Regions from separate parts of the Streptomyces sp. NPDC017940 genome, predicted to be linked through region 3. Evidence: riboswitches for the same ligand, from Rfam matches in the RefSeq annotation. Region 3 holds a riboswitch; each other region holds the start of a gene.
What was found. Region 3 has a riboswitch for cyclic di-AMP ahead of ACH4DX_RS15045 (transglycosylase SLT domain-containing protein). Riboswitches for the same ligand answer to the same signal wherever they lie in the genome.
Positions count from the first base shown of each region.

Region 1: linked by a shared signal. The riboswitch ahead of ACH4DX_RS23200 (transglycosylase family protein) and the one ahead of ACH4DX_RS15045 (transglycosylase SLT domain-containing protein) in region 3 are both predicted to bind cyclic di-AMP.
Region 2: linked by a shared signal. The riboswitch ahead of ACH4DX_RS13105 (NlpC/P60 family protein) and the one ahead of ACH4DX_RS15045 (transglycosylase SLT domain-containing protein) in region 3 are both predicted to bind cyclic di-AMP.

Region 1 covers NZ_JBIRHJ010000006.1:498,888-509,006, forward strand. Annotated here, with positions in the region: gene ACH4DX_RS23190 (cytochrome P450) at 1-878, shown strand, start outside; gene ACH4DX_RS23195 (transglycosylase family protein) at 1,028-2,161, shown strand; cyclic di-AMP (ydaO/yuaA leader) riboswitch at 2,365-2,554, shown strand; gene ACH4DX_RS23200 (transglycosylase family protein) at 2,559-3,320, shown strand; gene eno (phosphopyruvate hydratase) at 3,762-5,048, shown strand; gene ACH4DX_RS23210 (septum formation initiator family protein) at 5,142-5,621, shown strand; gene ACH4DX_RS23215 (DUF501 domain-containing protein) at 5,764-6,297, shown strand; gene ACH4DX_RS23220 (exopolyphosphatase) at 6,345-7,286, shown strand; gene ACH4DX_RS23225 (NAD(P)/FAD-dependent oxidoreductase) at 7,699-9,099, shown strand; gene ACH4DX_RS23230 (class I SAM-dependent methyltransferase) at 9,333-10,119, shown strand, end outside.
Region 2 covers NZ_JBIRHJ010000003.1:690,837-700,955, forward strand. Annotated here, with positions in the region: gene ACH4DX_RS13085 (cobalamin B12-binding domain-containing protein) at 1-215, opposite strand, end outside; gene ACH4DX_RS13090 (esterase/lipase family protein) at 692-1,567, shown strand; gene ACH4DX_RS13095 (M23 family metallopeptidase) at 1,822-3,498, shown strand; gene ACH4DX_RS13100 (ATP-dependent DNA helicase) at 3,661-6,213, opposite strand; cyclic di-AMP (ydaO/yuaA leader) riboswitch at 6,503-6,660, shown strand; gene ACH4DX_RS13105 (NlpC/P60 family protein) at 6,668-7,951, shown strand; gene ACH4DX_RS13110 (hypothetical protein) at 7,958-8,311, opposite strand; gene ACH4DX_RS13115 (NlpC/P60 family protein) at 8,895-9,971, shown strand; gene ACH4DX_RS13120 (LuxR C-terminal-related transcriptional regulator) at 10,070-10,119, opposite strand, start outside.
Region 3 covers NZ_JBIRHJ010000004.1:107,939-118,057, forward strand. Annotated here, with positions in the region: gene ACH4DX_RS15000 (beta-ketoacyl-[acyl-carrier-protein] synthase family protein) at 1-506, shown strand, start outside; gene ACH4DX_RS15005 (beta-ketoacyl synthase N-terminal-like domain-containing protein) at 626-1,636, shown strand; gene ACH4DX_RS15010 (beta-ketoacyl-[acyl-carrier-protein] synthase family protein) at 1,633-2,949, shown strand; gene ACH4DX_RS15015 (beta-ketoacyl synthase N-terminal-like domain-containing protein) at 2,937-4,070, shown strand; gene ACH4DX_RS15020 (SDR family oxidoreductase) at 4,070-4,882, shown strand; gene ACH4DX_RS15025 (acyl carrier protein) at 4,946-5,209, shown strand; gene ACH4DX_RS15030 (SDR family NAD(P)-dependent oxidoreductase) at 5,206-5,331, shown strand; gene ACH4DX_RS15035 (SDR family oxidoreductase) at 5,344-5,952, shown strand; gene ACH4DX_RS15040 (hypothetical protein) at 6,036-6,326, opposite strand; cyclic di-AMP (ydaO/yuaA leader) riboswitch at 6,749-6,901, shown strand; gene ACH4DX_RS15045 (transglycosylase SLT domain-containing protein) at 6,906-7,658, shown strand; gene ACH4DX_RS15050 (DUF1838 family protein) at 7,718-8,464, opposite strand; gene ACH4DX_RS15055 (S1 family peptidase) at 8,722-9,585, shown strand; gene ACH4DX_RS15060 (MFS transporter) at 9,631-10,119, opposite strand, start outside.

The DNA of each region.
Region 1 (10,119 bases), on a different contig from region 3:
TCCTCGACAAGCACGGCGCGGAGCGCGGCGCGGCCGACCTCATCCACGAGTTCGCCTTCCCGCTCCCCATCTACGCCATCTGCGACCTGCTCGGCGTACCCCGGGAGGACCAGGACGACTTCCGGGACTGGGCGGGCATGATGATCCGGCACGGGGGAGGGCCGCGGGGCGGCGTCGCGCGCTCGGTGAAGAAGATGCGCGGCTACCTCGCCGAGCTCATCCACCGCAAGCGGGCAGAGCCCGGGGACGACCTGATCTCCGGCCTGATCCGCGCCTCCGACCACGGCGAGCACCTCACCGAGAACGAGGCCGCCGCCATGGCCTTCATCCTGCTGTTCGCCGGGTTCGAGACGACCGTGAACCTCATCGGCAACGGCATCCTCGCGCTGCTCACCCACCCCGAGCAGCGGGCCCGGCTGCAACGGTCCCTGGCCGCCGGGGAGAGCGCCCTCCTGGAGACGGGCATCGAGGAACTGCTCCGCTTCGACGGGCCCGTCGAACTGGCCACCTGGCGCTTCGCCACCGAGCCGCTGCGCGTCGGCGGCCAGGACATCGCCGTGGGCGACCCGGTCCTCGTCGTCCTCGCCGCCGCGGACCGCGACCCCGCCCGATTCGCGGAGCCCGACCTCCTCGATCTGTCCCGGCGCGACAATCAGCACCTCGGATACGGCCACGGCATCCACTACTGCCTCGGCGCCCCCCTCGCCCGCCTGGAGGGGCAGACGGCCGTGGCGACTCTGCTGCGCAGGCTGCCGGACCTCCAACTCGGCGTCGAGCCCGAGGAGTTGCGGTGGCGCGGCGGGCTCATCATGCGTGGCCTGCGGACTCTTCCGGTACGGTTCACACCGCCCGGGGCCGGGGGCCTTCCCGGCAGCTGACTGACGGCCGGTCAAAACTGTGACTTTCGCGTGATCTGCGCTGCATCGACTTGTGACTGACGTTCGACTGCGGCTACTTTCACGACGGCTCGGCACCCCAGCGCACCATGTGTCGCGGCCGCCCCTGTCGTCACGCGAAAGGCATGTGCATGCTCTCCGGTCAAGGCCGTCACCGCCGCCCCCGCCAAGCCCCGGCGATCGTCGTCGCGGCCGGCGTCACCGGATCCGCCATCGCGATCCCGCTGCTCGGCGCCACGGGCGCGAACGCCGCGGAGGCCGCGACGTGGGACAAGGTCGCGGAGTGCGAGAGCGGCAGCGCCTGGAGCGCCAAGGGCGACGGGTACTACGGCGGATTGCAGATGACGCAGGAGACCTGGGAGAACTACGGCGGCCTCGCCTACGCGCCGAGCGCCGACGAGGCGAGCCGCTCCCAGCAGATAGCCGTCGCCGACGAGGTCCTGGCCGACCAGGGCCCCGCCGCCTGGCCGAACTGCGGCCCGGCCGCGGGCCTCAGCAAGGACGATGCGGCCGCCGACGTCGACCCGGGCCTGCCGGTGGCGCCGGGCAGGTCCGCCGACTCCTCCCGCGGGGACGAGGAGGACCGGGGCGCGAAGGACTCCTCCGGCTCCACACGCTCCGACGACTCCACCGGTCCGGGAGACAGGGATCACGCCGACGGCAGGAGCGGCGATGACGCCCGGGACGGGAGAACCGGCAAGCACCGCAAGGGCGGCGGTGACACGACCGGCGAAGCCGGCACGTCGGGGCCGAGCGGTGCGAGGGAGAAGGACGAAGAGGGCGGGAAGGGCGACGAGGGCGGACGGGAGACCGGCCGGGACGGCAAGTCCGCGGGCCGCGACACCACTTCGCCGGGCTCCGGCGGCGACTCCGGCGCCGAGAGCGCCCCTTCGGGCTCCGAAGGCTCCGAGGAGCCCTCCGAGCCCTCTGATTCCCCTGAGTCCTCCGAGTCCGCCGAGGGCACCTCGGGACGCCACCGCGGTTCGAGCGCGGACGAGGCCGCGGACGGCGAGTCCGGCGCGGGCTCCGCGGGGCGGCACGCCTCCCGTGGGGCAGAACGCGGTTCACCCGGCCCCGCCGACACCTACACGGTCCGCTCCGGCGACAACCTCTCGCGCATCGCGGACCGGCACGACCTTGACGGCGGCTGGTCCTCCCTCTACGCGGAGAACAAGAAGACCGTCGGCGCCGACCCGGACCTCATCCTCCCCGGTCAGCAGCTTGACCTGAAGGAGAAGCAGGCCGCGGAGGCGGACCGGAAGTAGCCGCGACACGCCCGGAACTGACGGGCAGTTCGCGATGAATGTCCGGTTTAAAGGTGGTGAGGCGCAAGTGAGAGATGGGTCTCAGAAGCCCTGATCGTCTTTGAAATTCCGCGGTTTGCCCGTCTACGGTCGTGATCGCTCGCCACAGCGGGCCCCGCCGGTCGGTACGCCGAATCCTGCCAACGGCCGGACGGGAACAGTCGTCGCTTCGTGCGCCGAAGGCAGGAGCGGGGGACCCAAGGTAAGCGCCGGGCCCGTCCGCACCGCAGCGAGCAGCAAGCGCCGCGGGACGGACAGGAACGGCTAGGGGTGAAGTCGCACGCACGTGGTGCGACCGGGCACTCACCCGCCCGAACCCGACAGCTCACCTCGCAGGCGTCGGTGAGGGGATCCATCCATGCTGTTTTCCAGCAAGGGCAAGCACCGCCGTCCGTCCAAGGCCACTCGCGCCGCCACCGTCGTCGGTGTCACCGGCGCCGCTGTCGCCGCCCCGCTGATGGCCACGGGCACCGCGAGCGCCGCCACGGCCGACCAGTGGGACCGCGTCGCGCAGTGCGAGGCCGGCGGCAACTGGTCCATCAACACCGGCAACGGCTATTACGGCGGCTTGCAGTTCTCGGCCTCCACCTGGGCCGCGTACGGCGGCACGCAGTACGCCTCCACGGCCGACAAGGCCTCCAAGTCCCAGCAGATCGCGATCGGCGAGAAGGTCCTCGCGGGCCAGGGCAAGGGTGCCTGGCCGAGCTGCGGCGTGGGCCTGACCGGCGCCTCGTACAACGGCGGCGGTGGCGGCAACGGCGGCGGTGGCGAGCAGTCGCAGCCGCAGCACCAGACCCAGCAGGCCAAGCCGCAGCAGCAGGTCAAGCCCCAGCAGCAGCCGCGTCAGCAGGCGCAGCCCCAGCAGCAGGCGCAGCCGAAGCCGCAGAGCGCCCCGCAGGCCGCCCCGCGGACCGAGTCGAAGAAGACCGTCGAGACCCCGACCGGCAAGGTCGTGAAGAAGGGCGACGGCGAGTACAAGGTCAAGAAGGGCGACACGCTCTCCAAGATCGCCGACGCGCGCGAGGTCAAGGGCGGCTGGCAGAAGGTCTACAAGCTGAACGGCGACATCATCGACGACGCCGACTTCATCTACCCCGGCCAGCAGCTGCACCTCAGCTGACCCGGGCTCCCCGGCCCTGTCGGGCCAGGGCGCCTCGCTCCGGTCCCACGGAGCGCTTCCGTCCCCACGGTCTCCCTCGCCCCGGTGCGCGTATCCCCCGTACGCACCGGGGCGAGGTGCTGCGCGGGCACCGCCGGGGGCCGCACGGCCGGTCCTGACGGAAGCCCCCGGCTGGTCCTCGCGGAGCCCTGGGCCGGCCCACCCGGAGCCCCGAGCTACGCCTTAGGCGAAGCTACTGGCCAGTAGGGGCCTGGCTTCCGCCCTGATTACCTGGGAAATGGGCCGTCGGCCGTCCCACGGGCCGGGCGGTCGGCTGGCCGAAGCCCCCAGGCCCGTTAGGCTCAGGAGACGCAGGGCCGATGAAGACCATGCAAGCCATGCGCAAGCCCGCGCCCACAGTGGTGCACGCCGCGCGCCCCCAGCGTCACATCCCAGAAGGAGATGCTCGTGCCGTCCATCGACGTCGTCGTAGCCCGGGAAATCCTGGACTCCCGAGGCAACCCCACGGTCGAGGTCGAGGTCGGCCTCGACGACGGGTCCACCGGCCGCGCCGCGGTTCCGTCCGGCGCCTCCACCGGCGCCTTCGAGGCCATCGAACTGCGTGACGGAGACGCCAACCGCTACGGCGGCAAGGGCGTCGAGAAGGCCGTTCTCGCCGTCATCGAGCAGATCGGCCCGGAGCTCGTCGGCTACGACGCCACCGAGCAGCGCCTGATCGACCAGGCGATGTTCGACCTCGACGCCACCGACAACAAGGGCTCGCTCGGCGCGAACGCCATCCTCGGCGTCTCCCTCGCCGTCGCGCACGCCGCGTCCGAGGCCTCCGACCTCCCCCTCTTCCGCTACCTGGGCGGCCCGAACGCGCACCTGCTGCCCGTTCCGATGATGAACATCCTGAACGGCGGGTCCCACGCGGACTCCAACGTCGACATCCAGGAGTTCATGATCGCCCCGATCGGCGCGGAGTCCTTCTCCGAGGCGCTGCGCTGGGGCGCCGAGGTCTACCACACGCTGAAGAAGGTCCTGAAGACCAAGGGCCTGTCCACCGGCCTCGGCGACGAGGGCGGCTTCGCGCCGAACCTGGAGTCCAACCGCGCCGCCCTCGACCTCATCGTCGAGGCCATCAAGCAGGCCGGTTACGTCCCCGGCGAGCAGATCGCGCTCGCGCTCGACGTCGCCGCGTCGGAGTTCTACAAGGACGGCGTCTACGAGTTCGAGGGCAAGTCCCGCTCGGCCGCCGAGATGACCGACTACTACGCCGAGCTGGTCTCCGCGTACCCGCTGGTCTCCATCGAGGACCCGCTGTACGAGGACGACTGGGACGGCTGGCAGATCATCACCGAGAAGCTGGGCGAGCAGGTCCAGATCGTCGGCGACGACCTGTTCGTCACCAACCCGGAGCGCCTCCAGCGCGGCATCGACGACAGCGCCGCCAACGCCCTCCTGGTGAAGGTCAACCAGATCGGTTCGCTGACCGAGACCCTGGACGCCGTCGAGCTGGCCCAGCGCAACGGCTTCAAGTGCATGATGTCCCACCGCTCCGGCGAGACCGAGGACGTCACCATCGCCGACCTCGCCGTCGCCGTGAACTGCGGCCAGATCAAGACCGGTGCCCCGGCCCGCTCGGACCGTGTCGCCAAGTACAACCAGCTGCTCCGCATCGAGGAGATCCTCGACGACGCCGCGGTGTACGCGGGCCGCAGCGCCTTCCCCCGCTTCAAGGGTTAAGGCGCCAAGCCCTAGCCAGTCGTACGTACGTCCCCGTACCCGGTCCCGTACCGTGTGCGGGGACGTACGCGCGTACTGGGGAGGCGAGACAACATGGCCGGGAAAGTCCGGGACAAGGACCGGTTCTCCACGGCGACCCGGCTGCGGGTGTTCGGCGAGCAGACGGCCGAGCGCGTCTACCGCTCGCAGACCAGGCGCCAGGCGCGCCGCTCCCGGCTGACCGGCAGGGCCGCGCTGCTCGTCCTCGTCGTCTGCACGCTGGTGGTGGCGCTCGCGTACCCGATGCGGCAGTACGTGTCGCAGCGCGCCGAGATCGCCGAGCAGCGGCAGAAGCAGGCCGAGCACCGGGACAACGTCGAGCGCCTTCGCGACGAGAAGGCCCGCTGGCAGGACGACGCGTACGCCGAGCAGCGCATCCGGGACCGGCTGCACTACGTACGGCCGGGCGAGACCGGGTTCACCGTCATCGACCCCGCGGCCGACGACGGCCACCGCGGCGACGACGGCGCGGCCGACCGCCCCTGGTACGCCAACGTCCTGGAGGGCGTCGACAAGGCCGACCGGGCCGAGTGAACCGCGGCGGGCCGAAGCAGCACCACCGAAGGAACCGCACCGGCGGCGCCGATCGAACGGCCCACGATCGAACCGCACCGATCGAACCGCCCCGATCGGAACCGCACCGAACGAACCGCACCGAACGAACCGAAAGACAGGCATGGAAACGCCCCCGCCCCAGACCGAGTCCACCGTGCCCACGGACGCCGACATCGCCGCGTTCCAGGAGCAGCTCGGGCGCCCGCCGCGCGGCCTGCGCGCCATCGCGCACCGCTGCCCCTGCGGCAACCCGGACGTGGTGGAGACGGCGCCGCGGCTGCCCGACGGCACGCCGTTCCCGACGACGTACTACCTGAGCTGCCCGCGGGCCGCGTCCGCGATCGGCACGCTGGAAGCCAACGGCGTCATGAAGGAGATGACGGAGCGGCTGGCGGCGGACCCCGAACTCGCCGCCGCCTACCGGGCCGCGCACGAGGACTACCTCGCGCGCCGCGACGCCATCGAGGTCCTGGAGAACTTCCCCTCGGCCGGGGGCATGCCCGACCGCGTGAAGTGCCTGCACGTCCTTGTCGCCCACTCGCTGGCCGCGGGCCCCGGCGTGAACCCCCTCGGCGACGAGGCCATCGCCATGCTCCCGCAGTGGTGGCGCAAGGGCCCGTGCGTGAGCACCGCCCCGTGCGCCGGGGACCAGTAAGCCGACGCCCGCCCTCGGTGCCGAACACCGTGACGACAAGGAGAACGATGACCCGCGTGGCCGCCATCGACTGTGGCACCAACTCGATCCGCCTGCTGGTGGCGGACGCCGACCCGGCGACCGGTGAACTCGTCGACCTCGACCGCCGGATGCAGATCGTCCGCCTGGGCCAGGGCGTCGACAAGACGGGCCGCCTCGCCCCCGAGGCCCTGGAGCGCACCTTCGCGGCCTGCCGCGACTACGCGGCCGTCATCAAGGAGCACGGCGCGGAACGCCTCCGCTTCGTCGCGACCTCCGCCTCCCGCGACGCCGAGAACCGCGACGAGTTCGTACGCGGGGTCCTCGACGTCCTCGGCGTCGAACCGGAGGTGATCAGCGGCGACCAGGAGGCCGAGTTCTCCTTCACGGGCGCGACGAGGGAACTCACGGGCCGCGCCGACCTGCCGCGCCCGTACCTGGTGGTGGACATCGGCGGCGGCTCCACGGAGTTCGTCGTCGGCGACGACCAGGTGCGCGCCGCCCGCTCCGTGGACATCGGCTGCGTCCGGATGACCGAGCGGCACCTCGTGCACGACGGCGTCGTCGCCGATCCGCCCACCGCGGCGCAGATCGCCGCCGTCCGCGCGGACGTGGAGGCGGCGCTCGACCTCGCGGAGCACACGGTCCCCCTGCGCGAGGCCCGCACGCTGGTGGGCCTCGCGGGCTCGGTCACCACGGTGGCCGGGATCGCACTCGGCCTCGACGCCTACGACTCGGCGGCGATCCACCACTCCCGCATCCCCTACGAGCGGGTGGCGGAGATCGTGGACCGCCTGGTGCACTCCACGCACGCGGAGCGCTCGGCGATCTCCGTGATGCACCCGGGCCGCGTCGACGTGATCGCGGCGGGCGCCCTGGTGCTCCTCGCGATCATGGAGCGGACGGGTGCCCGCGAGGTCGTCGTGAGCGAGCACGACATCCTCGACGGGATCGCCTGGTCCATCGCCTGAGGGACACACGGCTGAGCGTCGCGAAGGACGTTTGAGCGGCTGAAAGAGGGTCGGAAAGGCTCCTCGGGCGCACCCCGGCGGGAAAGTTCGTGAAGTTCTTCACAAGGAAATCGGCCCAGTTGGGCGCGGTTTTGCGGAGTTGGGGCCGCCCCGGAGCGATCAGGTCCGCGCGGGGGCGGTCCGCCGCGTGTTCATGGCGCGTTACCGGCGTGTGAACGGGGGGCTGGTCCACCGGGCGCAGGAGGCAGGAGCGGCAGCTCACGAGGGGTTGACAACGACTCGTGGGGCGCCGTGGTTCCCCCGGGCCGCCATGACCTCCGTCACGTGGGCGGCGAAGTGTAGCAGAGGCCTCGCCCAAGCTTGTGAAGGGGCGCACGAGCGACCCCCGCCGAGGGGGTGGATACTCGATGGCATGAGCACCACGGAGCGTCCCAGGATCCTCGTAGTAGGCGGTGGGTACGTAGGCCTGTACGCAGCTCGACGCATTCTGAAGAAGATGCGCTACGGGGAGGCGACCGTCACGGTCGTCGACCCGCGCTCGTACATGACGTACCAGCCCTTCCTCCCCGAAGCCGCGGCCGGCAGCATCTCGCCTCGGCACGTCGTCGTCCCGCTGCGACGCGTGCTGCCCAAGGCGGAAGTCCTCACCGGCCGGGTCACGACCATCGACCAGGACCGCAAGGTCGCCACGATCGCGCCGCTCGTCGGCGAGGCGTACGAGCTGCCGTTCGACTACCTGGTCATCGCGATGGGCGCGGTCTCCCGCACCTTCCCGATCCCCGGCCTCGCCGAGCAGGGCATCGGCATGAAGGGCATCGAGGAGGCCATCGGCCTGCGCAACCACGTCCTCGAGCAGCTCGACAAGGCCGACTCCACGACGGACGAGGACGTCCGCCGCAAGGCGCTCACCTTCGTCTTCGTCGGCGGTGGCTTCGCCGGTGCCGAGACCATCGGTGAGGTCGAGGACATGGCCCGCGACGCGGCCAAGTACTACAAGAGCGTGAAGCGCGAGGACATGCGCTTCGTCCTCGTCGACGTCGCCGACAAGATCCTCCCCGAGGTCGGTCCCAAGCTCGGCGCCTACGGCAAGGAGCACCTGGAGGGCCGTGGCGTCGAGGTCTACCTCAAGACCGGCATGGACTCCTGCGTGGACGGCCACGTGGTCCTGAACAACGGCCTCGAGGTCGACTCGAACACCATCGTGTGGACCGCGGGTGTCAAGCCGAACCCGGCCCTCGCGCGCTTCGGCCTGCCGCTCGGCCCCCGCGGCCACGTGGACACCCGGACGACGCTCCAGGTGCAGGGCACCGACTACATCTGGGCCGCGGGCGACAACGCCCAGGTGCCGGACGTCGTCGGCCGCAAGGCGGGCAACGAGAACGCCTGGTGCCCGCCCAACGCCCAGCACGCGCTGCGCCAGGCCAAGGTCCTCGGCGACAACGTGATCTCCGGCATGCGGGGCTTCCCGCAGAAGGAGTACAGCCACGCCAACAAGGGCGCGGTCGCGGGCCTCGGCCTGCACAAGGGCGTCGCGATGATCGTCATGGGCAAGATGAAGATCAAGCTCAAGGGCCGTCTCGCCTGGTACATGCACCGCGCGTACCACGGCATGGCGATGCCGACGTTCAACCGCAAGATCCGCGTCTTCGCGGACTGGACGCTCGGCATGTTCCTCAAGCGCGAGGTCGTCTCCCTCGGTGCGATGGAGACTCCGCGCGAGGAGTTCTACGAGGCCGCGAAGCCGGCCCCGAAGCCCGCCGCCGCGGCCGCTCCGGCCGAGAAGAAGGCCGAGGAGAAGGCCAAGGCCTCCTGACGGCCTGAGACCGGTCCCGTACTCCGGTACGGCTCGCAGTACGCCGAAAGGGCTCCCGCCATCCGTGGTGCGGGGGCCCTTCCGGCGTTTCCGGCGACCCCGCCGCCCTCTCGGTGGTCACTACAGGTACTTTGCCCGTTCATGACGGGCCGACGGGACTGCGCACGACCTCCGGCGGTGTTTACGTGGTGTCGGACGTTCCGTTCCGGGATGTGATCACGGAGGTGTGCGCCATGCAGGATGCCGCACTGCGGCTGAAGAACCTCGCCGAGCAGCTCACGGGAGCCGAGCTGCCCGTGCGGGTCCGCGCCTGGGACGGTTCGGAGACCGGCCCGCCCGGCGCGCCCACCGTCGTCGTACGCCACCGCCGTGCCCTGCGCCGGCTGCTGTGGAGGCCGGGGGAGCTGGGTCTCGCCCGGGCGTGGGTGGCGGGGGACATCGATGTCGACGGCGATCTGTACGCGGTGCTCGATCTGCTCGCCGAGTTCATCTGGGAGCGCGACGAGGACGCCAGGAGCCTCACCGACAGCCTGCGCGACCCGCGGGTCAGAGCCGCGGCCCTGCCCCTGCTGCGATTCGCCGCGCCCTTCGTGCCGCCGCCCGCGCCCCCCGAGGAGACGCGCAGGCAGAGCAGGCTGCACCGGCACACCAGGGGCAGCGACAAGAAGGCCGTCAGCCGGCACTACGACGTCGGCAACGACTTCTACGAACTGGTGCTCGGCCCGTCGATGGTCTACTCGTGCGCGTACTGGGAGTCCCCGGACGCGCCCCTGGAGGACGCCCAGCGCGACAAGCTCGAACTCGTCGCCCGCAAGCTGGGCCTGCGCCCCGGCATGCGCCTGCTCGACGTCGGCTGTGGCTGGGGTTCCATGGCCGTGCACGCCGCCCGCGAGCACGGTGTGGGCGTCGTCGGCGTCACGCTCTCCCAGGAGCAGGCCGCGTACGCCAGGAAGCGCGTCGCCCAGGAAGGGCTCACCGACCGCGTCGAGATCCGCGTACAGGACTACCGCGACGTGCGCG
Region 2 (10,119 bases), on a different contig from region 3:
TTGTGCGCGCCGGACAGGATGGAGAGGCCGATGGCGTCGGCGTCCTCCTGGATCGCGGTGTCGACGACCTGCTCCGGCGTCTGGTGCAGGCCGGTGTAGATGACCTCCATGCCGGCGTCACGCAGTGCCCGCGCGATCACCTTGGCCCCGCGATCGTGGCCGTCGAGCCCCGGCTTGGCCACCACCACGCGGATCGGACCGGCTGCCACACCCATCACTGCCTCCATGTACAGAAAGCCGACTGCGGAATCCCACGCGCCCGGCCGGCCGGCGGCGCCGGCCCGGACACCCCGCGCCGCACCGGCCGGGTAGGTGAACGAACGTTATCTCCAGGATCGCTCAACCCGCAGTTTCGTGGTGGAGAGCGAGGGGGAAATCACACGGTGGGACACGTTCACTGCGCGCCGCTCCCGTGATCACCCGGCACAGGGGCCGGATCAGCCCGGGACACCCGGGCCGCATCCCCGCCCAGCCGCCGGGCCGCGGTCGGGGGTTGCGCAAGGGGAGCCGCCGCGAGGCCGCCGTACCACCACGTCGTCAGCCGCAGGACGCGGTGGCGCCGGTGCGTCGCCCACCGGCGCGCCGACGGGCGGCGCGCCACACCACGGGAAGGGCACGCCTCACTTCCGGTTTCCCATGAGAGGCACACGGGGGACAGAGGTGTCCTCCGCGTGCCGACCGGGAGGTCGACATGACGGACACGAGGGTCGAGCCCTTTCGTCGCTGCAACACCCTGCTTCCCGCAAGGTTTGCGGGCCTGCCTCTGGCACTGCTGAAGGCGACCGCGCTCGAACTCGCCATCCTCGCCGGACACCTCCTCCTGTATCCCTCGGGCATCACCCAGGAACGCCGCGCCGTACCCCCGCCACCGTCACCGGACGCCCCGCGGCTGCCCGCGCAGGACAAACCACCGGTCCTGCTCCTGCACGGCTTCATCGACAACCGTTCCGTCTTCGTGCTGCTGCGCCGCAGTCTCGCCCAGCACGGCAGGCAGCACCTGGTATCCCTCAACCACTCGCCGCTGACCTGCGACATCCGCGGAGCCGCCGAGTTGCTCGGCCGTCATGTGGAAGAAATCTGCGAACGCACGGGGCACTCCCGTGTCGACATCGTCGGCCACAGCCTCGGCGGCCTCATCGCCCGCTACTACGCGCAGCGGCTCGGCGGTGACGCCCGCGTACGCACACTCGTCACGCTCGGCACACCGCACGGGGGCACCCGGGCCGTGCCGCTCGCGGACGCGCACCCGATCGTGCGCCAGATGCGCCCCGGTTCGGACGTGGTGCGGGAACTGCGCGAACCCGCGCCGGGGTGCCGCACGCAGTTCGTGAGCTTCTGGAGCGAACTGGACCAGCTGATGGACCCGGTGGAGACGGCCTGCGTCGACCACCCGGACCTGGTCGCGCAGAACGTACGCGTCTCGGGCATCGGCCATCTCGCCCTGCCCGTGCACCCCGCGGTGGCGAGCGCCATCCGCCAGGCCCTGGACCTGACCGAGCCCGCGGTCGACACCGCCGAGTCCGCCCTCGACACCGCCGCGCCCTCCGGCGGACTGACGGTCGCGTGACGACGGCCTGACGGCTTCCGGCCCGACAGTCCGGATCGTCGATCTCGCGCCGCCCCGCCCCCGGATTCCGCTTCTCGCAGTCGAACGAACCTCGAACACAAAACCAAGGCTGCGCCCGGGGACCGCCGAAAGACGGCCGAATGCCCGTTTCCTGCGACCGGGAAACCCAGCGAAGATTGTCGCGCCCGCGTACCGCCGGGTACAGTCGCGGCACTGCTCTGCCAGCCCATGCTGTCGAGGCGAAAGAGAAGTTGGTGAACGACCGTCACCCGCCGGGGCCCCCCACCTCGGCTCCGGCACCCGACGCCGACTACGCCCCCTTCGGGTCCTACGACCAGCAGGCCGGCTACACCGGATACGACGGCTATGCCACCGGTACCTTCTCCGCCACCGGTTTCAACGCCCCCGGCGACTACGACGCAACGGACGGTTTCGACACTTCCGGTTCCGGTTTCTCCGTGCCCACCTCGGGTTTCCCCGCCGATCCGCTCTTCGGCGCCCTGCCGGGCGACCACGACACGGGCCAGTGGGCCACGACGGGCCCGCAGCAGACCCTCACGTACGACGCGTACGCCACCGAGACCGGATACGACACCGGCAGCCACGACACCACGGCCGTATGGGGCGGCGGTCACCAGCCGCTCGCGGACATCCCGTCCCAGCCGGGCACCCCTTCCGGCGCCACCTGGGACGCCACCGCCTGGAACGAGGGCCCCGCCACCGGCCAGTGGGCCACCCAGGTCTTCGACAGCGGCGCCTACGACGCCACGGCGTGGAACTCCGACGGCCATGAGACGTACGAAGGACCACAGCAGGAGACGTACGAGGCACCCGACTCCGCCTACGACCCGCAGAACGGATACACCACGCAGGATCCGTACGAGGCCGGGGCGTCCGCGGACTCCGACGGGTACGGATCCGAAGAGGCCGCGTACGAAGGCGATGCCACCGCGTACGAAGGCGACACCTACGATGGCGACGCCTACGACAAGGGCACCTTCGACAAGGACGCTTACGACGAGGGCGGGTACGGATCCGAGGAGGACCCGCACGCCTCCGCTCCCGACGAGGGACCCGCCGACCAGCTCGGCGGAATCACCCCGGGTGGCGCTGACGCCGATCCCGCGGAGCACGCGTCGACAAGTCGCAAGGAACGTTCCCGCTCCGCCCGGTCCACCGGGTCGCGGAGCCGTGGCCGTTCGCGCCGCTCCCCCGCCAAGCGGTCCGCGCTGTTCACCGTCGCCGTACCGTCCGCCTGCGTGATGGGGGTCGCCGGAGTGGCCGCCGCGTCCGTCGGCGACCTCGGCGGGGGCGGCGAGGACAAGAACGCGCGGGCGTCCGCCCCGGATCCGGCGACCGTCCAGCCGTCCACCGCCAACAACAAGCTGGACACCCAGCTGGCCAACCTCTCCGCGGACGCGGGCGACTTCGCCGACCGCGCGAGCCGCACGCAGGAGCGCATCGACCTCAAGGCCCAGAAGGTGGCGGCGCAGAAGAAGGCCGCCGCGGACGCCGCGCGCAAGGAACGGCTGCGGCCGAAGTTCGCGCTGCCGGTCGCCCAGCACGGTCTGAGCGCCTACTACGGACAGGCGGGCATCAACTGGATGTCGGCGCACTCCGGCATCGACTTCCCGGTGTCGTACGGCTCGCAGGTCCGGGCCGCGACCGACGGCACGGTCTCCACGAAGTACAACAGCGCCTACGGCAACATGGCGATCGTCACCGCCAAGGACGGCACGGAGACCTGGTACTGCCATCTCTCCACGCACAAGATCGCGAGCGGTCCCGTGCAGGCCGGTGACACCATCGCCTTCTCGGGCAACTCCGGCAACTCCACCGGGCCGCACCTGCACTTCGAGGTCCGCCCGGGCGGCGGCTCCGCCATCGACCCCCTGTCGTGGCTGCGCAGCCACGGGCTCGACCCGACGTAGGCCCAGCTCCCACCCACCGCGTGGGCAAACACAGTTCCCACTGCCGCGTGGGCGGGCACGGCTCCCGCCGCCGAACCGCACCTGCGGCCCTGAAGGGCGCAACTCCAGCCCCCGTCGCTGGAGTTGCACCTGCCGAGTGTCCCCCGCGCCCGGGGGCGAGCGCTACAGCTTTTCCACCGGCGCGTACCGCAGCAGCAGCCGCTTCGGCTTCTCCTCGCCGAAGTCCACCGTCGCCTCGGCGTTCGCCCCCGTGCCCTTCACGCCGACCACCGTGCCCAGGCCGAACTGGTCGTGGGTCACACGGTCGCCGACCGCGAGCGCGACCACCGGCTTCTCCGTGGCCCTGCGGGTGGCGAAGCCCTGCGCGCCGCCCGTGCGCGAGCGCGACGACGACAGCGCGGCGGCCACCCCGCCCGCAGGACCCGACGCGGCGGGCGCGCCGACGGAGCCCTTCCGCTTCCAGTCCAGGTGGGCCTCCGGGATCTCCTCCAGGAAGCGCGAGGGCGGGTTGTACGACGGCTGGCCCCAGGCGCTGCGCATGGAGGACCGCGTGAGATACAGCCGCTCCCGCGCGCGCGTGATCCCCACGTAGGCCAGGCGCCGCTCCTCCTCCAGCTCCTTGACCTGCCCGAGGGCGCGCATGTGCGGGAAGACGCCGTCCTCCATGCCGGTCAGGAACACCACGGGGAACTCCAGGCCCTTGGCCGTGTGCAGCGTCATGAGCGTGATGACGCCGGAGCCGTCGTCCTCCTCGTCGGGGATCTGGTCGGAGTCCGCGACGAGCGCGACCTGCTCCAGGAAGTCCGAGAGGGTGCCGGTGGGGGCCGGCGCCGCGTCCTCCGCGGGAGCGGGAGCGGTATCGGCACCGGGGGCGGTGGCGGTGGCGGCGTCGGGAGCGGTGGCGGCGTCGGTGGTGGCACCGGCGGCCGTGCCGCGGTCCTGCTCGAACTCCAGGGCCACGGCGGCCAGCTCCTGGAGGTTCTCGATGCGCGTCTCGTCCTGCGGGTCGGTGGAGGACTGGAGCTCCGCGAGATATCCGGTCCGCTCGAGCACGGCCTCCAGGACGACGGCGGGGCCCGCGCCGGACTCGACGATCGTGCGCAGCTCCTCCATGAGCGTGTTGAAGCGCTTCACGGCGTTCGCCGAGCGGGCCGCCATGCCGTACGCCTCGTCGACGCGGCGCAGCGCCTGCGGGAAGGAGATCTTCTCGCGCTGCGCGAGCGCGTCGATCATCGCTTCGGCGCGGTCCCCGATGCCGCGCTTGGGCACGTTCAGGATGCGGCGCAGCGGCACGGCGTCCTCGGGGTTGGCGAGGACCCGTAGATACGCGAGGACGTCGCGGACTTCCTTGCGCTCGTAGAAGCGGACCCCGCCGACGACCTTGTAGGGCAGGCCGACGCGGATGAAGATCTCTTCGAAGACACGGGACTGGGCGTTCGTGCGATAGAAGATCGCCACGTCGCCGGCCTTGGCGTCACCGGCGTCGGTCAGGCGGTCGATCTCGTCGGCGACGAACTGGGCCTCGTCGTGCTCGGTGTCGGCGACGTACCCGGTGATGCGTGCGCCGGCGCCCGCGTTGGTCCACAGGTTCTTGGGGCGACGGCTCTCGTTGCGCTCGATGACCGCGTTGGCGGCGGTCAGGATCGTCTGGGTGGAGCGGTAGTTCTGCTCGAGGAGAATCGTGGTCGCGTTCGGGTAGTCCTCCTCGAACTGGAGGATGTTGCGGATGGTGGCGCCGCGGAAGGCGTAGATGGACTGGTCGGCGTCACCGACGACGCACAGCTCGCCCGGCTCGTCGCCCTCTCCGGAGGGGCCGACCAGCTCGCGCACCAGGGCGTACTGCGCGTGGTTGGTGTCCTGGTACTCGTCGACCATCACGTGGCGGAAGCGGCGGCGGTAGTGCTCGGCGACGTCCGGGAAGGCGCGCAGCAGATGCACCGTGGTCATGATCAGGTCGTCGAAGTCGAGGGCGTTGGCCTCGCGCAGCCTCGACTGGTACATCGCGTACGCCTGGGCGAGGGTCTTCTCGAAGCCGTCGGCTGCCCGGGCGGCGAAGTCCTCCTCGTCGATGAGCTCGTTCTTCAGGTTCGAGATCTTGGCGCTGAAGGACTTCGGCGGGAACTTCTTCGGGTCCAGGTCCAGGTCGCGGCAGACCAGGGCCATGAGGCGCTTGGAGTCCGCGGCGTCGTAGATCGAGAACGAGGACGTGAAGCCCAGCTTCTTGTACTCGCGGCGGAGGATGCGCACGCACGCGCTGTGGAACGTCGACACCCACATGGCGCCCGCGCGCGGGCCGACGAGCTGTTCGACGCGCTCCTTCATCTCGCCCGCGGCCTTGTTCGTGAACGTGATCGCGAGGATCTGGCCGGGGTGGGCACCGCGCTCCGCGAGGAGGTACGCGATGCGGTGCGTGAGCACGCGCGTCTTGCCGGAACCGGCGCCGGCGACGATGAGCAGGGGCGCTCCGGCGTGCACGACGGCCGCGCGCTGGTTCTCGTTCAGGCCGTCGAGCAGCGCCGCCGGGTCGATCGCGGGGCGGTGGGCGCCGTCCCTGTAGTACGCGTCCCGGGGTGCGGGCGCGTCGAACCTCCCGTGGAACAGGTCGTCCGGAATGGGCTCCGGAGCACTGTCCTCGGGCGGCGGCGGGGGTTCCTCCTCGTGGCCCTGCGAGGGCTTGAGGTCCGCCAGGAAGCTGTCGTCAAAGAGGCTGCTCATCGCCTCCCGAGTCTAGGCGGCCCCACTGACAACCCGCCCCGGGTTCCGCGAGGCCGCCCCGATCCGGCCACACCGGCGCGGTGCGGCCGCGCGGGGGCGGCTCCACGCAGCCGCGGTGTCACGCTGCGCCACCGCCCGGGTCGGCGCCCGCCGCCGCGGCACCGCACTCCTCGTGAGGTCACGGAAATGTATCGGGCATATCGAACATCAACCTTCCCTCGCGCCTCACCGGTTGGCTAGCGTGCTGCGCGGGCCGCACGTCCCCCCACCGGCGATCCCCGCCGGGTACGCGCGGCCTCCGCCGAGTCCGACGCGTTCGGAGCCGGGGACCCACCACGATCTCTGGGGTGAATCAGTCCCGTACCCCGTACGGAACCGTAGGGCAGCCTTCCGGATCATCCGCCCGAACCCGACAGCTAACCCGGTAGGCGGTCCACGGAAGGAGTCGCCAGTCTTGGCGTCGCACCGCAAGCCGCGCAGCCGACCGGCCCGCGTCCGCACGACCCCCGCGCTCGGCATCACCACGGCCGCCCTGACGTCGGTGGCCCTGCTCTCGCAGAGCGCGCACGCCGCGCCGTCCGCCCCCACCGAGCCCGGGAAGCCAAGCCTAGAAGAGGTGCAGAAGAAGGTCGACGACCTCTACCACCAGGCCGGGGTGGCCACACAGAGGTACAACTCCGCCAAGGAGAGCACCGACAAGCAGCGCAAGAAGGTCGACCGTCTCCTGGACGACGTGGCCAGGCGCACGGACCGTCTGAACGAAGCCCGTCAGGAGCTCGGCTCCTTCGCCGCCGCGCAGTACCGGACCGGAGCCGTCTCCGAGACGGCCACGATGCTGCTCGCCGACGACCCGAAGGGCTTCTTCGACCAGAACCACCTCGCCGACCGGCTCACCAACCGTCAGAAGAAGGCCGTCGACGACTACCGGACGCAGCAGGTCTCGGCGACCGAGCAGCGCGCGAAGGCCGCCAAGAGCCTGCGGACGCTACAGGACTCGCGCGACGCCCTCAGAACGAGCAAGCAGACCGTCCAGACCAAGCTCACCGAGGCGCGCTCGCTCCTGTCGAAGCTGACCGCCGAGGAGAAGGCGCGCCTCGCCGCGATCGAGAAGCGGAAGAAGGAGGCCGCCGAGCGCGAGGCGGCGGAGCTCGCGCGCGAGCAGGCGGAGGCGGAGCGGGAGCGGAAGGCGGAGGAGGCCGCGGAGCGGAGCGCGCGGGACCGTGAGCAGGGGCAGGAGCAAGGACAGGGACAGGGCCAGGGCCAGGGGTCCGGTGCGGGTTCGGGCTCCGGCTCCGGCTCCGGCTCCGGCTCCGACCAGGGCAGCGGTCCAGGTGGGGGCTCGGGGGCGGGTTCCGGTTCGCGCTCGGGGAGCACCGGAGGCAGCTACGCGGCGAAGGCCGAGAAAGTGATCGGCTTCGCCGAGCAGCAGATGGGCAAGCCCTACGTGTGGGGTGCCGCGGGCCCCGACTCCTTCGACTGCTCCGGCCTCACCCAGGCCGCCTGGAAGACCGCGGGCATCTCCCTGCCACGCACCACCTGGGACCAGGTGAAGACGGGCACGACCGTCTCGAAGGCGAACGCCCGGCGGGGTGACCTCGTCTTCTTCTACGACGACATCAGCCACGTCGGCATCTACATCGGCGGCGGCAAGATGATCCACGCCCCCAAGCCCGGTGCGAACGTCCGGGTCGAGTCCATCTCCTACATGCCGATCCACAGCGTGGTGCGCCCGGCATAGAGCTCCCTACGTCCACAGGACGGCGATGAAGATGTTCGCCACCGTCAGCGCCCCGACGGTGGCGAACATCGCCTTGTCCACCTTGTCCTCGTCCCGCTTCACGTACACGAGGCCGAGAATCACGATCAACAGGGCCAGCTTGATGCCGATCTTGACGTTGTTGACCGTGTTGTCGTCGGCCTGATTCAGACCGACAAGAACGACGCCAGTGATCAACATGGTCAATGCGCCGTGCAGCATCGCGGGGCTGAACCGGGCCGTGCCCGCACCCATCGCCTTCATCTGGGCGAGGAAGCCGCCCAGGAGCGCAGCGATGCCGATGATGTGCAGTCCGACGAAGAGATGGATGAGTACGTCCATGGGGCGGAGCCTAATTCCCGGTGCGCGGATCCGGCCGCGCGGGGCAGGGCTCCGACCGCGCGGGGCAGGCCCCCAGCCCGGGGCAGGACTGCCACCGCCCGGGGCAGGGCTCCCATCGCCCGGGGCACGGTTCCGCCCTCGTGGGGCACGACCCTGGCCACCCGGGACGCGGCACGACCGCCCGGGGCACGGCGCGGCGGGCACCCCGGACGCCTGGTGCACCGGGGGCGTTAGCACTCCCACCGGACAGGCGGGCCACATGGACCACATCGGTCACGCACTTGGTGAACCCGTCGGCGAAGCCGGGACGGAACGCTCGTATCCGTTCATCCCTTGCGCCACATCCGCCGTTAGCGCACAACGGGTCACGAAGGGGTGACGGTGAGTTTAACGTCCTCTGTCAGGTGACCGGCCCCCACCGTCGTCCGGACCAGGGACGGCAGCCGGCCACCTCCGCCGAGAAAGTCCGGCGGCGTCCCGTCTCCCCTGTGCGGACGTCGCCGGACCGGTACCGGACCCCGGCCGGCAAGGGCGGGCCCGGCCCACGAGGGCCCCGCCCCGCAAGGAAGGACGTGGAGCCTCCGTGGCAGCGCACCGCAAGCCCAAGAAGCGCTCGCTCAGCGGCAGTACGGCCCGTACGGCCGCGACATTCGCCCTCGCGTCGGCCGCCACCGCGACCGCCTTCGAAGGCACCGGCCACGCGGACCCGCGGCTCACTCCCAGCGAGGTGAAGGCCAAGGTCGACGCGCTCTACCGCGAGGCCGAGGTCGCCACCGAGAAGTACAACGGCGCCAAGGAGAAGGCCGACCGCGCCGAAACGGCCCTCGACGGCCTCCGCGACGAAGCCGCCCGCAAGGCGGACCGGCTCAACACCGCGCGCCAGGACCTGGGTTCGCTGGCCGCCGCCCAGTACCGCAAGGGTGCCATCGACCCGTCCATGCAGCTCGTACTCTCCTCCGACCCCGACACCTACCTCGACCGGGCCGCCCGCGCCGACCGCGTCGGCCACCGTCAGGCCGCAGAGATCGCCGGCGTACGGCGCCAGGTCCGCTCCCTCGACCAGCTCCGCACCGAGGCCACCGACACCCTCAAGGACCTCGAGTCCCGTCAGGCGGAGCTGCGGAAGCACAAGAAGACGGTGACCGGAAAGCTGGGCGAGGCCAGGCGGCTGCTCGCCCGGCTGACCGAGGAGGAGCGCGCCCGCGTGACCGGCGGTGCCCGCACCGGCTCGCTGGGAGCGGCCGCGGAGGGCGCCAGGGCGTCACGCGCAGCCGCGCGCGGCACCGCGCCCGACGGCGTCAAGGCACCCGACTCCCGCGCCGGTGCGGCCGTCTCGTACGCCTACAACGCTCTGGGCAGCCCCTACGTGTGGGGCGCCACCGGCCCCAACGCCTTCGACTGCTCCGGCCTCACCCAGGCCGCGTACCGCGCCGCGGGTGTCTCCCTGCCGCGCACGACCTACGCCCAGATCGACACCGGCCGGCGCGTCTCCCGCGCCGACCTCCAACCGGGCGACCTGGTCTTCTTCTACCCGGGCATCAGCCACGTCGGCCTCTACGTAGGCGACGGCAAAATGATCCACGCCCCGAACCCGAGCGCCCCCGTTCGGATCGCCCCCGTCGACGAGATGCCGTTCGCCGGGGCGACACGGATCGCGTAGGGCCGCGACTCCGCGCGTATGCCGTGGCGCGGGGGGACCGGGCCGCGGTCTCGGGGCTGAGCCCTGGGCTGCGGGGCCCGACCTCCGGGCCCCGGCGGTCAGACCAGGCGCCGCGCCGTCGCCCACCGCGTCAGTTCATGTCTGTTCG
Region 3 (10,119 bases):
GCGCGGGTACGCACCCCGGCCGGGTGCACGGCCTGGTCCGGGGCGTGAGCATGAACTGTGACGCGACCCATCCGAAGACGCCCGATCCGGCGGGGATCCGCCGGGCGATCGAGGACGCGCACGCGCGCGCGGTGGTCGTGCCCGATGACATCGACCTGGTCATCGTGCACGGAAGCGGCACGGCGCAGAGCGACCTGGCCGAGGCGGTCGCGTTGCAGGACGTGTTCAAAGCCTCCGATCCCGGCCCCCTCGTCACCGCGGTCAAGGGCGGCACGGGCCATATATCCGGTGGGGCGGGCCTGTTGAACCTCGTCGTGGCCCTGGAGTCGATGCGCTCCCGGACCCTGCCCGCGGTCAGCGATCTCACCGACCCGATCGAGGAAGTGAAGGAACTGCGGGTCGTCTCCGGCCGCCCTGCCACGGGGCCGTTCCGCACGGCGCAGGTGCACGCCGTCGGCATGGGCGGGATCAACGCCGTGGCGATCGTGGAAGGGGCGACGCGATGAGTGGGCGGGGCGATGCGGCCGGCGCGAGTGGTGCTGCGGCCGGTGCAAGGGACGACGCGGCCGGTGCGAGGGGCGACGCGGCCGGTGCGAGGGGCGACGCGGCGAGTGTTCCGGCTGCCGTGCGGACCGCGATCACCGGTGTGGGCTGGGCGGTGGCGGGACCCGGCTTCGATCCGGTGACGGCCCTCGCCGTACGCGGCATGCGGCACAAGGCCCGGTCGTCGCGGTTCGCGGTGCGGGTGGCCCGGGGGACGCTCGATGACGCCGGGCTCATCGGCGCGCCGGAGCTCGACGGTGCGGCGGTGGTCGTCTCCAGCAACTTCGGCAATCTGGACGCGGTGTGCGACTCCGTCACGACGATCGCCGCCGGTTGCAGCAGGGACGTCAGCCCGATGCGCGTACCGCACCTCTCCAGCGCCGTCGCAGCGGCCTGGATCGCCCTCGACCACGGCATCCGCGGCCCCAATCTGACGCTGTGCAACGGCGCTTCGGGCGGGCTCGACGCCGTGGCCGCGGCACGGAACCTGATCGCGGCGGGCCGGGCCACGGTGGCGCTGGTGATAGGCGTGGAACCGAGCACTCCGCCCGTGGCCAGGCTGCACGGGGAGAGCGCGGGGACCCGGTGGATCGACGGGGCCGTGGGTCTGGTGATCGAGCCCGTGCGGCACGCCGTGCACCGCGGTGCCCGGATCCGCGCGGAGATCGCCGGATACGGCAGGGCGGCCGACGAGCGGTCCGCCGTCCGGGCAGCGGGCGCCGAGGCGGTCCGGCGCCTGGACGCGGATCCGACCGCACGGTTCGGGCGGTGCTCGGGCGCGCTGGGGGTGGTGCAGTGCGCGATGGCCGTGGAGCAGCTGGAACGGGAGGCGGTGGCGGGGGGTGCGGATGCCGGGGCGGGAGCGGGGTTGCCGGTGGGTGGGGCCTCGACGGGGCAGCCGGTGGGCGCGGCCTCGGGGGGCCGGACGGCGGGGGCGGTGCTCGCCGTCGCGGGCGCCGGGGCCGGGGAGAGCGACGGGACCTCGGTCTCGGCGCTGGTACTCGCACCCCCTGGGGAAGCAGAGCGCATGCCCCCTCGGGGAGGCGTACGCACGCCGACCGTACGTACGCCCCCTCGCGGGAGGGACACATGAACCCGTTCGACGACGACCCCCGTGTCGTGATCACCGGTCTGGGTGCGATCTCCTGCCTGGGCACCGGGGTCGGCGCGTACTGGAACGGCCTGCTCGCGGGTGGCGGGGAGCCGGAGGCGATTCCGCTGCCCCACCTCAACATGCGGACCAGGAAGATGTATCTGGTCGACCGGGCGGAGGTGCCCGCCGAGCCGTCCTGCCATGCCGGCGTGGAGCTCGGCAGCAGCCCCCGCCTGGCGATCGCCGCGGCCGAACAGGCGCTCACCGACGCCGGAGTGGAGGACGGGGCACGCGAGACCGTTCCCGTGGTGCTCGGCGTCGAGCTGGGCAACTCGGACATGCAGGAGCTCCAGCGCAGCGCGGGACGGACGACCTGGACGACGCTGACGCCCGCGGCCGCCGTCGTGGGGACGGCGATCGGCTCGCGTGCGGCGCAGACAAGTGTCGGCAACGCCTGCTCGGCCAGCGGGTACGCGCTCACGATCGGGCTCGACATGATCCGTGCGGGTGAGGCGAGCACGGTCCTGGTCGGCGGGGCCGAGGGGGCCACACGGGCCAGGATGGGTGCTTTCAACCGGCTGGGGGCCGCGGATCCGCGGCGCTGCCGGCCGTTCGACCGGAGCCGGGCCGGAACGATGTTCGGCGACGGCTCGGCCATGATCGTGCTCGAAGCGGCCGATCACGCCCGGCGGCGTGGAGCCGTACCGTACGCCGAGCTGGCCGGTGCGGCCTGGAGCTGCGACGCCTATCACGCGACCGCCCCCGACCCCTCGGGCGACCAGATCGTCCGGGCGATGTTCGACGCGCTGGCCGACGCGAAGCTGAGCGGTGCCGATGTGGGCTGCGTCATCCCCCACGGGACGGGAACACCGCTCAACGACGTGGTGGAGAGCCAGGCCCTGCACCGGGTGTTCGGGCCACGGATGCGTGAGCTGCCGCTCTTCTCGCTCAAGGCGATGATCGGTCACACGACCGGTGCGGCAGGCGCCTTCGCCTGCCTCACGGCGACCCTCATGCTGCGCCACCGGCGGGTCCCGGCGAACACTCCGATCGACCAGGACCCGGAGTGCGACGTCTGGCTCCCCCAGGAGCGTCCCGTGCCGCCGGCCGCGCCCGCCGTCCTGGTCAACACCTACGCGTTCGGCGGCAACAACACGTCTTTCGTGGTCAAGGGCCTCGTCGACGGCGAGGGCGACATCGAGGGCGAGAGCATCGTCGAGGGTGTCGGTGCCGGTGTCGGTGTCGGTGCCGGTGCCGGTGCCGGTGCCGGTGCCGAGGGTGTCGGTGGGGAGGCGTCGCAGTGGTCACGGTGAGCACCGGTGAACTGGCCGTCGTCGGCATGGGCATGGCGGCGCCGGGCGTCTGCGGGCCCGCGGACGCGCTGGCTCCCGCCGGGGCGGCGGCCCCCGGCTGGTTCGAGGCGGAGGTCGCCCTGCCCGGGCGCGGCTACCGGCGGCTGCCCGATGCGTGCAAGTACCTCCTTGCCGCGTCGAGGCTGGCGGTCGGTGACGCCGGGGGCCGGTTCGCGCGGACCGAGCGCGAGCACCGGGGCGCGGCGGTGGCCATCAACAACACCGGCGCCGCCCTGCTGGAGGCGATGGACCGCACGATCATGCGGGAGGGCGCCGCGCAGATGTCTCCGTCCAGCAGCCCTTTCATCGCCATGAGTTCGTTCGCCAGCAGGCTCTCGATGGAGCACGACATCACCGGCTTCAACCTGACCGTCAACTCCCCTGTCACGGCCGGTCTCGAGGCGTTGCAGATCGCGGCTCGCGCCGTCGCGGCGGGCCGGGCCCGTGCGGTCCTGGTGGGCGCGGTCGAGGAGGCCCTCTCACCTTCTCAGGCGCTGCCGCCCGCCCCTGGAACACCGTGGCAGCCGCCCGCCACTGGAGCACCGTGGCAGCCACCGTCCCCTGGAGCGCCGTCGCGGGCGCCCGCCTCCGTGCCGCCGTCGCAGGCATTCGCCCCCGGAACGGAGGCGGGCGCCGCCGTGCTGCACTGCGAACCCGCCGCGGGGGGACACGCGCGCTACGGCACGTGCCGGGTACGGAGTGCCTTCCTTGCCCCCGGTGCGGCGACGCACGACGCCCACGCCGTCCTCGGCCCGCTGGTCGGCGACGCCCCACCGGGCCGGGTCGACGCGGTCCTCGACGACTCCGCAGTGGGGACGGCCGCCGCACGGTGGCTCGACCACCTGCACGGCGCGTGCGAGGTCGTCGTCGTCCCGGCACCGGCGCAGGCCGGTTGCCTCACCCCGTTGCGGCGCGTCGTGGGCCTGTTCGCGCAGGCGCACACGGCCCCCACCCGGCGCGCGGTACTCACGGCCTCCGCCCAGGGCACGCTCGCCTACGCCGAGCTGACCGTCGCACCACGAGGCGGGAGTTCACCCGGACCGCGCGCGCCGCGGGCGGCGGCCGCCAAGGGAGGAGAGTGATGTTCGTTCCCCTCAAGGGTTCCTGGGCCCTGGTCTTCGGCGTGTCCAGCGGCATGGGCAAGAAGACCGCGCGGGCGCTGGCCGAAGCGGGCTGCAACGTCATCGGGGTGCACTTCGACCTGGCCGAGGGACAGCAGCGGCGGGCGGAGCAGTATGCCGAGACCCTGGGCGGGCTCGGCGTGGAGGCACACTTCTTCAACCGCAACATCGCGGCGCCCAGGGCTCGCGCGGAACTCGTCCCCGTCATCCGGGACCTCACGTCCGGTGTCGGGCCCCGGATCGTCCTGCACTCGGTCGCCTACGGGACGCTCACCTCCCTCCTCCCCGCGCGGACCGGCCAGGAGGAAGAGGTGCCCGAGGTCACGCAGCAACAGTTGACGATGACGGTCGACGTCATGGCGCACAGTCTCGTGTACTGGATCCAGGACCTGGTGCGGGCGGCGCTGCTGCCGCGGGGGGCGAAGGTCTTCGCGATGACCAGCGCGGGCGGGTCCCGGGTGCTGTCCGGCTATGCGCCCGTCGCGGCGGCGAAGGCCACGCTGGAGTCCCATGTCCGCAACCTGGCGGTGGAACTCGCCCCCCGGGGCGTGGCGGTGAACGCGATCCGGGCGGGCACGACGATCACCCCGGCACTGTTGAGGATCCCGGGCAACGAGAAGCTCGTCGCCCACTGCCGGGGCGTCAATCCGGGCGGTCGGCTGACGCGCGCCGAAGACGTGGCCGAGGCGATCGTCGCCCTGTCCGTCTCGGACTCGCCCTGGCTCACCGGAAACGTCATCGGGGTCGACGGCGGAGAAGCACTCGTCGTCTGAAGCGAACCGGGGCCGAGCGTCAAGAGCGACACCACAAGGGCCAGATCGAAGGAGGACGGCACCGTGTCAGGCAACCCGACAGCAGGCGTCAACCGCGAGGACCTGCGCGCGCTGATCGCCGAAGAACTCGAACTCCCCACCGAGGAAGTCACCGACGAGGCCAACCTCAGGACGGACCTCGCCGTGGACTCACTCACCGCCATGGAAGTCGCCGTACAGATCGAGAAGACGTACCGCATCACCATCGACGAGGAGGAGATCAAGTCGCTCACCACCCTGGCGGCCATCCACCAACTCGTCTCCGCCAAGCTCGGGACAGCCCGATGACCGACGGGAGCAGGCCTGTCGCGGTGGTGACCGGCGGCTCGCGCGGCATCGGAAGGGCCGCCGTGCTCCGCCTGGCGGCCGACGGCTTCGACGTGGCGTTCTGCTACCTCTCCACGCCGTAGCGGGCCGAGGCGGTGGCGGCCGAGGCTCGCGGCGTCGGGGCGCGGGTGCTCGCCCGCAGGACCGACGTCTCGGTGGCGGGCCGGGCCGCGGAACTCGTGTCCGAGACGGAGGCCGAACTCGGCCCGATCGGCGCGGTGGTGGCGAACGCCGGTGTCGTACGGGACCGGCCGCTCGCCGGGATGGCCGACGACGAGTGGGACACGGTGCTCCGTACGAATCTCGACGGCACCTATCACATCTGCCGTGCCGCGGCGCGCTCCTTGATGCGGCACGACAGCGGGGCCATCGTGACCGTTTCCTCGGTGGCGGGCATCCACGGCAACATCGGCCAGTCGAACTACGCGGCGTCGAAAGCCGGGATCATCGGGTTCACGAAGTCGATCGCGAAGGAACTCGGCCGGTTCGGAGTACGCGTCAACTGTGTTGCGCCCGGCATGATATCGACGGACATGACCGCTGAACTCAGCGAAGCGAAACGCAAGGAGCAGATCAGCAGGATCCCGCTGCGCCGACCCGGAACACCGGACGAGGTAGCGGACTTGGTGTCCTTCCTCCTTTCCCGCCGTTCCGCCTACATCACGGGGCAGGTCCTCGGAATCGACGGCGGTTTCTCGCTCTGAGCCCGCGGGTTCCCCGGCGACCCCAATGGCTTCCTCCCGACGGAATTCCCCGACTCCATTCTTCTACGCCAGGGCGACCGCGGTCAGGGCACGTCGCCGGTGTAGTGGAAGCGGCAACTCACGCCCGGGCCCGGCCTGCGGGGTTCGCCGGGCCGCGGGCCGTACAGCGACCGGCCGCCGGGGAACCGTCCGAGTTCGGTGGGCAGGGCGACGCCCTCGTCCACGTCCTTGGGCCGCCGGTCCGTGATGCGCAGCAGCAGTCCGTCCAACGGCCCGCCCGTCAGCACCGCATACGTCTGGTCGGCCAGCGGGCCGGGGTCGTCGTGGTCGTGCCCGTACACCCGGCCGCGCAGCAGTTGCTCATCGCCGTTCATGCCCTCAGCCTTGCAGCCACCACTGACAATGCGGCTGCACTATGTCCATTTTTGCACCGAAAATCCGCCTCTTCATGCTGTTGTTGGCGTACGTAAAACATCACCCGTATTGCGCGATGATCAGCGACACGACGCGCCCCGATACGTGACGAGCGACACCTCACCCCGCGCCCGTCCCGTGAAATGAGTCACACCAATGAAGACGCCCTCGCGGGGCTCTCGGGAGAGCGCATGGGGCGCACTCCCTTTCTGGCAAAGAGGATTGGGCCAATCGATCAAAGAGGGCCGGGGAATATGATCACCAGGAACGGACCTGGTGCATTCCTCTCCGCAATTCTGGTCTTGTTCCGCCGGGACTTTCTCGCTTAACGTCACCGTCAATCCGGATGGAACGCCGAATCCTGCCGCTGTCCGGAAACCTTTCCGATCACTCACTTACGCACGGCAGGAGCGGGGGACCCAGGCAAGACGCCGATCCGGTTTCCGGAACGGCTCGGGGTGAAGTCGCGCACGCCGCGACCGGACATCTCCCGTCCGAACCCGACAGCTCACCTCGTAGGCGACGGAGAGGAATGCGCCATGCCCGCAAAGGGAAAGCACCGTCGTCCCAAGTCCAGCCCGCTCGCCCGGGGCATCGCCGCCGCAGGCACGGGAGGAGCCGTCCTCGCGCTCCCGGTGCTCGGCGCGACCACCGCCGCCGCGGCGGAGCCCCACACGGCCGCCAAGCCCGCCGCGGCCCCCGACAGCTACGTCGTCGTCGCGGGTGACTCCCTCTCCAAGATCGCCCGCGAGCACTCCCTGAGCGGCGGCTGGCAGAAGCTCTACCGGGACAACCGCGGCGTCATCGGCGCCGACCCGAAGGTGATCCACGCCGGCATCGAGCTCACCCTCGGCAAGAAGGGCCCGGCCGGGCCCGCGGAGAAGCCGGCCGCCTCCGCCGAGCGGGCGGACCGCTCCGAGCGCGACAGCGCGCTCGCCGAGCCCGCCGCCGCCCCGGCGAAGAAGACCTACACCAACGACCTCGACGGCTGGATCAGGGAGTCACTCGACCTCATGGCCCAGCACGGCATCCCCGGCTCCTACGAGGGCATCCACCGCAACATCATGCGTGAGTCCTCGGGCAACCCGCTGGCCATCAACAACTGGGACGTAAACGCCGCCGCAGGCACCCCGTCCAAGGGGCTCCTCCAGGTCATCGGCCCCACCTTCACCACCTACCGCCTGCCCGGCACGTCGCTCGACAGCTTCGACCCGGTCGCCAACATCACCGCCGCCTGCAATTACGCGGCCGCCCGCTACGGCTCCATCGACAACGTCAACGGCCCGTACTGAGGCTGCCGCACGCGGACCGTTCTCTGGGGACCCGCACTCGCAGGGCGCTAATGCAACGGCTAGCTCGTCGGGTTGAGCTTGCGGAAGTACGTCCAGCTGGTCTCGTTCGGTTCGCTCCACCTCTCCGGGGCGTGGGCGAATTCCGGGTGGTGGTCGGCGATGTGGGCGCGGGTGCGGTCGGGGACCTCGGCGTACGAGCCGAGCTTGCGGCCCCGGCAGTGGAAGGTGAGCCCGCCGGGCCGCTGCCCTCGGGCCATCCACGGGAGCCATGGGGACATCCGGGTCCACGACATGGTGGCGGGGACGCTCGGCGCGGTGCCGGCCAGGTCGGCGCGGTCGGCGAAGAACTGGAAGAGCTCAAGGGCCTTGTAGGTGTCGCCCGCCGAGTGGACGGGGTACTGGGCCACGGGCAGGGGCGAGGGGTAGGCGAGCGGGATCTCCAGGCTGAAGCAGACCTGTCCGTCGAGCTCCGTCGTCGGTATCGGGAAGGGACGCCACTTCTGGTTCGCCGGGTCGTTCCAGATGTGCACCACCGGCAGGTCCTGCCAGGTCTCCAGGATCTCGCGGCTCGCGGGGTCGAGGTAGAAGGCGGCCTCACGGGTGAGCAGTCGGTAGGCGTCCTGGCCGGCGTCGGCGTCCCGGACCAGGCGGGCGACGTTGAGCCCTTCGAGGCCGAAGACGTGCTGGTAGGGCTCGTCCGGAGCCCAGGAGTACACGTTCCCGGTCCACCAGTACGTGACTTCCGCACCGTCGAGCGAGGCGCGGGTCCGGGCGAAGGAGCGGAGCAGCTCTGCGGGTGTCGTCATACGGAGTACTCTGCGCGCCCCAGGGCGGGGGGCCTCGCCCGGGGTGGACGTTGCCCGGGCGGACGCCGCCGTGGACGCGTGGGCGCGTTGCGCGTGAGCGAGGAGGTTGCGCGGTCGCCGAGGGGTGCCTGATACGTGGTGGATGCCAGGCGGAGGCACAGGAAGCCCAGGATCGTCGACGGACGCGGACGGCAGGTGCCGACCGCGGTACGGGACCGTCGGACTCGCACCCGGCGGCAGACGAAAGGAGTGGGCTCTTGCGCACGTCAATGGGTCGCCGAGCGGGCACGGCCCTGGCAGGCGCCGGCGCGTTGGGCCTGGTGTGGACGAGCGTGCCCTCCGCCGCCGCGATCGTCGGCGGCAAGCCGGTCGGGGACGGTGAACGCCCCTTCGTGGTGCAGCTACAGCAGCGGGACGACGACGGAAGCTGGTCGCACTACTGCGGCGGTGCGCTCGTCGACAGCCGGGTGGTCGTCACGGCCGCGCACTGCTCGAAGTGGGCCGAACAGGGGAAGGTCACGATCCGGGTCGTCCTGGGGCGGTCCGACGCGACTACCGACCAGGGGACGGTGGTGACCAAGGACCACTTCACCGTGCACAGCCACCCCGCGTTCTCGACCGAGACCAACACGGACCTGGGTCTCATCGTGCTCGACTCCCCCGCCCGCCAGAAGAGCGCGAGCCTCCCGCCCCTGGGGGCGAAGCCGCAGGCGGGTCGCCTCCTCCGGGCGGCGGGCTGGGGGCGTACCGACTTGGAGAGCGAGGCCAAGCCCACGCGCCTGCACGAGACGGCGCTCCCGGTCACCGAGTTCGACACCGAGGGCGGGACCTGGGACAAGAACTTCGTGTGCGCCGGTACCCCTGAGCGGCGGGTGGGGCCCGGGGACAGCGGAGGACCGCTGTTCGCGCCGCCCTCGCGCGGCAAAGCCGTGGTCCACGGCCTGGTGAGCGGGGACACGAACACCTGCCCGGGGCTGTTCACCAATCTCTCCGACCCCGCCGTCTGGAAGCCGTTCCGCAAGGTGCTCGCGGCACACGGACTTTCCCGTGTCGTCCCGGTTCGGGCAGCCGCCGAGGCAGCACACGCGGCGCCGGCGACACCGGCGACACCGACGGTCTGACACTCGCACGGTCCGGCCGACTATGCGTGCGCCTGGTCTGCTTCTTCACGCCGGTCGGCAGCCGCTGCACCCTGTCGGGAGGAAGGTCGGTTCCGCGTACCCCAGCGTTCGAGTGCGGGCCCGACGGCAGACCGCGGCATTGATCGCGGACACCGCTACGGTCCAGCGCGGCGCGTCCGTGTGCTCGGAGATCCAGATCGGCAGGAGCAGGGACACCACCGGATACTGAAGGCCCATCGCACCGTGCAGGACGGTGAAGGTCACGAACGGACGGTCGCTGAGCGCCGACCAGCAGCGCTGCTGCGGCGGTGCCGCCAACGCCTGGTAGGCGGGGAGCAGGAAGAGGAGGAGCGCGCACAGTGCGAAACTGGCCGCGTTGCCGAGAATGAGCACGACGTAGGCGGTACGCGTGTTCGCCGCGACGGCGAAGCCGGCGCCCACGGTTCCCAGGACGACGCCCAGATTGACGTACGTACGGAGTCTCGACCGGAACAGCGCGGGACGGTCGGTACCGACCCTGACCACGAGGGCTCC